Rhodopseudomonas boonkerdii: one gene and its partner. The protein of the gene in region 1 binds, or shares a complex with, the protein of each later gene. Links are inferred from orthologs where the notes say so. Each region holds a gene or a part of one and is shown in the gene's direction. Other genes may lie near its edges. The genes, in order: ccmE and ccmB.

What was found.
Region 2: the proteins of ccmE (region 1) and ccmB are in contact, whole or in part, in a solved structure (PDB 8CE8), measured with the Escherichia coli proteins. The link is inferred for Rhodopseudomonas boonkerdii from one-to-one orthologs.

The regions. Positions count from the first base shown.
Region 1 is NZ_CP036537.1:2,327,944-2,331,152, forward strand. The notes cover bases 146-3,041. They hold ccmE (cytochrome c maturation protein CcmE), read left to right. Parts: upstream 146-1,294; coding sequence 1,295-1,789; downstream 1,790-3,041. Other genes in these bases: ccmI (c-type cytochrome biogenesis protein CcmI), read left to right, coding at 182-1,288; E0H22_RS10835 (heme lyase CcmF/NrfE family subunit), read left to right, coding at 1,786-3,041. Outside these bases: more of E0H22_RS10835, read left to right, coding at 3,042-3,209. UniProt on the Escherichia coli protein: Heme chaperone required for the biogenesis of c-type cytochromes. Transiently binds heme delivered by CcmC and transfers the heme to apo-cytochromes in a process facilitated by CcmF and CcmH.
Region 2 is NZ_CP036537.1:171,068-174,206, reverse strand. The notes cover bases 40-2,865. They hold ccmB (heme exporter protein CcmB), read left to right. Parts: upstream 40-1,028; coding sequence 1,029-1,703; downstream 1,704-2,865. Other genes in these bases: E0H22_RS00780 (DsbE family thiol:disulfide interchange protein), read left to right, coding at 2,699-2,865; ccmD (heme exporter protein CcmD), read left to right, coding at 2,520-2,702; E0H22_RS00790 (heme ABC transporter permease), read left to right, coding at 1,786-2,523; ccmA (heme ABC exporter ATP-binding protein CcmA), read left to right, coding at 329-931; acnA (aconitate hydratase AcnA), read right to left, coding at 40-101. In the rest of the region: more of acnA, read right to left, coding at 1-39; more of E0H22_RS00780, read left to right, coding at 2,866-3,139. UniProt on the Escherichia coli protein: Required for the export of heme to the periplasm for the biogenesis of c-type cytochromes.

The DNA.
Region 1 (3,209 bases):
GTCTATCAACGAAGCTTGTGACAAGGCGCGGTTTGCGGCCGTGGACCGCGCCATTCCCGATCCATAGCGATATCCCGCCCGGCACGATGGCGTAAAAGTCAATTGCGCGGGGGGAAAGGCCATGATGTAACCGGCCCCGGACGTCGATTAGATCGACTCGAAGGTACGTCGGAACCCATTGATGACCTTATGGTTTGTGTTCGCCTTGATGACCGCCGCGGCAGCTTTCGCCGTGCTGTGGCCGCTCGGCCGGACGAGCGCCGCGACGGGGGGCACCGAAGTCGCCGTCTATAAGGACCAGCTTGCCGAGGTCGGGCGGGATGTCGCGGCCGGGCTGATCGGACCTGCCGAGGCGGAAGCGGCGCGGGTCGAGATCGGCCGCAGGTTGCTGGCGGCCGTGGATGCCGACGGCAAGAGCGCGGCGGGGAGCGCGCCGCGCCTGCGCAAGGCGGTGTCGCTGGTGGCGCTGATCGGGCTGCCGCTGATTGCCGTCGGCGTCTACCTGCCGCTCGGCTCACCGCAGCTTCCGGATATGCCGCTGGCCTCGCGCCAGCAGACGCCGAGCCCCAATCAATCGGTTGTCAGCCTGATCGCGCAGGTCGAGGCGCATCTCGAAAAGAACCCCACCGATGCGCGCGGCTGGACGGTGCTGGCGCCGGTGCTGGCGCGGATCGGCCGCCATGACGACGCGGTGCGCGCCTATCGCAACATCATCACCTTTGGCGGCGACAGCGCGGCGCATCGCGCCGATCTCGGCGAGGCGATGACCATGGCCGCCAATGGCGTGATCACGGCAGACGCCAAGGCGGAATTCGATCGCGCCGTCGCGCAGGACGCCAATGAGGTGAAGGCGCGTTTCTTCCTCGGCCTTGCCGCCGAGCAGGATGGTCGCGGCGCCGACGCCGCGACGATCTGGCGCGGGATGCTCGACCAGGCTCCGGCCGATGCGCCGTGGCGCCCGGCGGTGAGCGCGGCTCTGGCGCGTGTCGGCGGCAAGGGACCGGAGCTCCCTGCGCTGCCCCGGGAGACTGTTGCTGCCGCGCAGGACATGAATGCCGATGATCGCAGCGCGATGATCCAGGGCATGGTCGATCGTCTGGCAACGCGCCTGAAGCAGGACGGCAGCGATGTGGATGGATGGCTGCGCCTCGTGCGCGCTTATCTCGTGCTCGGCGAGCACGCCAAGGCAAAGAGCGCGCTGGCCGATGCGCGGCAGGCCGTCGGCAGCGACGCCGAGCGGCTGCGCAAGCTGAATGACGGCGTCAAGGACGCCGGTCTCGATGGATAATTCGCGATGACACGCAAGCAGCGACGACTGACGATGATAGGCGGTGCGCTCGCGATCCTGGCGATCGCGGCGGGCCTCGTGCTCAATGCGTTGCGCGACAGCATCGTGTTCTTCTCGACGCCGACCATGGCGGCAGAGAAGCAAATCCCGGCAGGCAAGCGGTTTCGCCTCGGCGGCATGGTGGAGCAGGGCTCGCTGCAGCGTGGCGACAATCTCGCCGTGAGCTTCAAGGTCTCCGACGGCGGCGCGACGCTGCCGGTGAACTACAAGGGCATTCTCCCGGACCTGTTCCGCGAAGGACAGGGCGTGGTCGCCGAAGGCGCGCTCGACGCGCATGGCGTGTTCAAGGCGGACACCGTGCTCGCCAAGCATGACGAGACCTATATGCCGAAGGAAGTGGCCGATGCGCTGAAGAAGCAGGGCCGCTGGAAGGAAGGCGAGGGCGGCAAGCCGGTGGTTTCGCAGGACACCACCAGCGCCAATCCGAGCATCACACGATGATCGCCGAAGCCGGACATTACGCACTGATCCTCGCGCTCGCGCTGGCGCTGATCCAGTCGACCGTGCCGGTGGCCGGCGCGCAGCTGCGGGACACCGCGCTGATGAACGTGGCGCGCTCGACGGCGCTGGCGCAGTTTCTGTTCTGCGGATTGTCGTTCCTGGCGCTGACCACGCTCTATGTCGCGTCGGACTTCTCCGTCGCCAACGTGTTCGAGAATTCGCATTCGGCCAAGCCGTTGCTCTACAAGATCACCGGCGTATGGGGAAACCACGAAGGCTCGATGCTGCTCTGGGTGTCGATCCTCGCTTTCTTCGGCGCGCTGGTGGCGACTTTCGGCAACAATCTGCCGCTGTCGCTGCGCGCCCATGTGCTGGCGGTGCAGGGCTGGATCGCCGCGGCGTTCTATCTGTTCATCCTCGCAACCTCGAACCCGTTCCTGCGCATGGCGCAGGCGCCGCTGGAAGGTCGCGACCTCAATCCGGTGCTGCAGGATATCGGGCTCGCGGTGCATCCGCCGATGCTCTATCTCGGCTATGTCGGCTTCTCCATCTCGTTCTCCTTCGCCGTCGCCGCGTTGATCGAAGGCCGCATCGACGCCGCCTGGGCGCGCTGGGTGCGGCCATGGACCCTGGTGGCGTGGATTTTTCTCACCCTCGGCATCGCCATGGGCTCGTACTGGGCCTATTACGAACTCGGCTGGGGCGGCTGGTGGTTCTGGGACCCCGTCGAGAACGCCTCGCTGATGCCGTGGCTGTCCGGCACCGCGCTGCTGCATTCCGCCATCGTGATGGAGAAGCGCAACGCGCTGAAGGTCTGGACCGTGCTGCTCGCGATCCTCACATTCTCGCTGTCGCTGCTCGGCACCTTCCTGGTGCGCTCCGGTGTGCTCACCTCGGTGCATGCCTTCGCGACCGATCCGTCCCGCGGCGTGTTCATTCTGGTTATTCTCTGCCTGTTCATCGGCGGCAGCCTGACGCTTTATCTCTGGCGCGCGCCCTCGCTGAAGCAGGGCGGGCTGTTCGCGCCGATCTCGCGCGAAGGCGCGCTGGTGCTGAACAACCTGTTCCTCACCACGGCCTGCGCCACCGTCTTTGTCGGCACGCTGTATCCGCTGGCGCTGGAAATGCTGACCGGCGACAAGATCTCGGTGGGGGCGCCGTTCTTCAACCTCACATTCGGACCGCTTTTCGTGCCGCTGCTGCTGGCCGTGCCGTTCGGCCCGCTGCTGGCCTGGAAGCGCGGCGATGTCCGCGGCGTCGCGCAGCGGCTGCTCGCCGCCGGCATCGCAGCGCTGCTCGCCATCGCGCTCGTCTGGGCCTGGACATCGGGCGGCGCGGCGCTGGCGCCGCTGGCGATCGGGCTCGCCGTGTTCGTCATTGGCGGCGCCATCGTCGATATCGCCGAACGCATCATGCTGTT
Region 2 (3,139 bases), 2.2 Mb from region 1 along the record:
GTGAGGCCGTTCTTTTCGGCCTGGGGCAGGCTGTAATAGACGTATGTTTTGGTGCCGACCTTGAGGGTCTTGCGGCACTTGAAACTGTCGAGCGAGGTCATGTGAAGGGGTCCCAATCCAGTTGACAGACACCCCGGGCGGGGTGCCGAAACACCATCGGCGGCGTGGCCGTTCGCTTGCGGGCGCCGATTGTGTGCTGCATCAATGCCGGGCTTATAGAATCTTTCTAGAGGCACCGCCACAGCGACAATCGTTTGCAGCCCTGCGAAATGGTGCAACAACGCCGCGGGACTTCTGAACCAAATCAGTGGGCTATGGAAGGGTGACGATGCGGCTGGCGGGCCAGGGATTGCGGTGCGTGCGCGCAGGCCGCGAGGTGTTTGCAGGCCTCGATTTCGAGGCATTGGCGGGCGAGGCGGTGGCGGTGGTGGGTCCCAACGGCGCCGGCAAGACGTCCCTGCTGCGGCTGATTGCGGGGCTGCTTATGCCGTCTGGCGGAACGATTGCGCTGGCGGGCGGCGACGTCGAGCTGAGCGTCGCCGAGCAGGCCCACTACCTCGGTCATCGCGACGCCCTGAAGCCGGCGCTGACGGTGGCGGAAAACCTTGGTTTCTGGGCCGAATTCCTGGGCGGCGCGGCCTCGGAGCCGTCTGCTGCGCTGGAGGCGGTGGGGCTCGGCCACGCCGCTCAGCTGCCGGCGGGCGTCCTGTCCGCGGGCCAGCGGCGTCGGCTTTCGATCGCCCGGCTGCTGACGGTCAAGCGCCCGATCTGGTTGCTGGACGAGCCGACCTCGGCGCTGGATGCAGGCAGCCAGAAGGTGTTTGCAGGGTTGATGACGGCGCATCTGGCCGGCGGCGGCCTGATCGTGGCGGCGACCCATACGCCGCTCGGGATCGCGGCGCGGGAATTGCGTGTCGGGGGTGAGGCGTGAGTCCCATCGCAGCAAAGATGCAATCGTGCTCGGCCAGTTGTGCCCCCCCGCGGGGGGGAAGGAAGCTACCGAGCGTCTGGCATCGGGAGCGCCTCTCATGACCGCGCTGCTCGCCATCGCCCGCCGCGACATCCGCATCGCGCTGCGCGTCGGTGGCGGCGCGCTGATCGGGGTGCTGTTCTTCCTCACCGTCGTCGTGCTGATGCCTTTCGCGATCGGTCCTGATCTCAATCTTTTGATGCGGCTCGGTCCTGCAATCCTCTGGCTCGGCGCGCTGCTGGCGAGCCTCCTCACCCTGGATCGCCTGTTCATGGCCGATCACGACGACGGTTCGCTCGATCTCATTCTGATGAGCCGTACGCCACTGGAATTCACCTGCGCCGCCAAGGCGCTTGCGCATTGGCTGGCCGCCGGCGTCCCGCTTGTCGTCGCCACGCCGGTGCTCGGCCTGCTCCTCAATCTCGACGCCACTGCGACGCTATCCGTGGCGCTGACGCTGCTGGTCGGCACCCCTGCGCTGACCTTCACCGGCATGATCGGCGCCGCGCTGGCGGTGACGCTGCAGCGGGGCGGCCTGCTGCTCGCCGTACTGGTGCTGCCGTTGTCGATCCCGGTGTTGATCTTCGGCGTTGCCGCATCGAATGTGGCCATCGCCGAACAGGGCACGATGGCGTTCGGAACGCCGTTCTCGATCCTGTGCGCAATCTCGCTGGCGAGTCTCGTGATCGGACCATTCGCCGCGGCGGCAAGCCTGCGGCATGGGATGGATTGAGCGAGGCCGATCCATGGCAACCCGCGGTGAATGAGAATAAGTTGCATTGATCGCGGGCGCGGCCGCGACTAGTGGAAATGCCATGACGCTGACCGAACTTGCCAACCCGACCCGGTTCCTGTCCCTCACGACCCGCATTCTGCCATGGCTTGCGATGCTCACCGGCGCGCTGCTCGTGATTGGCCTCTATCAGGCCGTGCTGGCGCCGGACGACTACCAGCAGGGCGCGACGGTCAAGATCATGTTCATCCATGTGCCGAATGCCTGGCTGGCGATGTTTGTCTGGGGCGTGATGAGCGTGGCCTCGCTGGGCACGCTGGTGTGGCGCCACCCGCTCGCCGATGTCGCCGCCAAGGCGGCGGCGCCGATCGGCGCGGCCTTTACGTTTCTCGCACTGGTGACGGGTTCGCTGTGGGGCCGGCCGATGTGGGGCACCTATTGGGAATGGGACGCCCGGCTGACCTCGGTGCTGATCCTGTTCCTGATGTATCTCGGCCTGATCGCGTTGTGGCGCGCGGTGGAAGATCCCTCGCGCGCGGCCCGCGCCGCCGCCGTGCTGACGCTGGTCGGCGCCATCAATATCCCGATCATCAAGTTCTCCGTCGACTGGTGGAATACGCTGCACCAGCCCGCCTCGGTGATCCGCATGGGCGGCTCGACCCTCGACAAGTCCTATCTTTATCCACTGCTCGTCATGGCGGTGGCATTCTCGCTGCTGTTCGTCACGCTGCATCTCGCCGCCATGCGTAACGAGATCATGCGCCGCCGCCTGCGGGCGCTGCAGATGCTGCAAGCCTCGAAGCCGGTGGCGCCGCCATGATGTCGCTCGGCCCCTACGCCTCGTTTATCGTGACGTCCTACGCGCTGGTCGCGGCCGTTGTGCTGATCCTCATCGCCTGGATCGCCCTCGATCATCGCCGCGTCCGCGCGAAGCTGCATGCGCTCGAAGAGGCCGGCATCGCACGTCGCTCCGGCCGTGGCGCTACGGATCTGAAATGAGCGAGATCGCGACCACAGCCCCGAAGCGCCGCTGGGTGCTGGCATTGCCGCTGGCGGTCTTCGCCGCGTTGGCCGCATTGTTCTGGTTTCGGCTCGGCGTCGATCCGCAGCGGCTGCCGTCGGCACTCATCGGCCGACCGGCGCCGCAAACCGCATTGCCGGCGCTGCAGGGGCTTCATGAAAGCAGCGCGCCGGTTCCCGGTCTCGATCCTGCGGCCTTCATGGGCAAGGTCAGCCTCGTCAATGTCTGGGCGTCATGGTGCGTGCCGTGCCATGAGGAGGCGCCGATCCTCACCGAGCTCGGCAAGGACACGCGGCTGCAGCTGGTCGGTATCAACTACAAGGACAATGCCGACAACGCCCGCCGCTTTCTCGGCCGTTACGGCAATCCATTCGGCATCGTCGGCGTCGACGGCAATGGCCGCGCGTCGATCGAA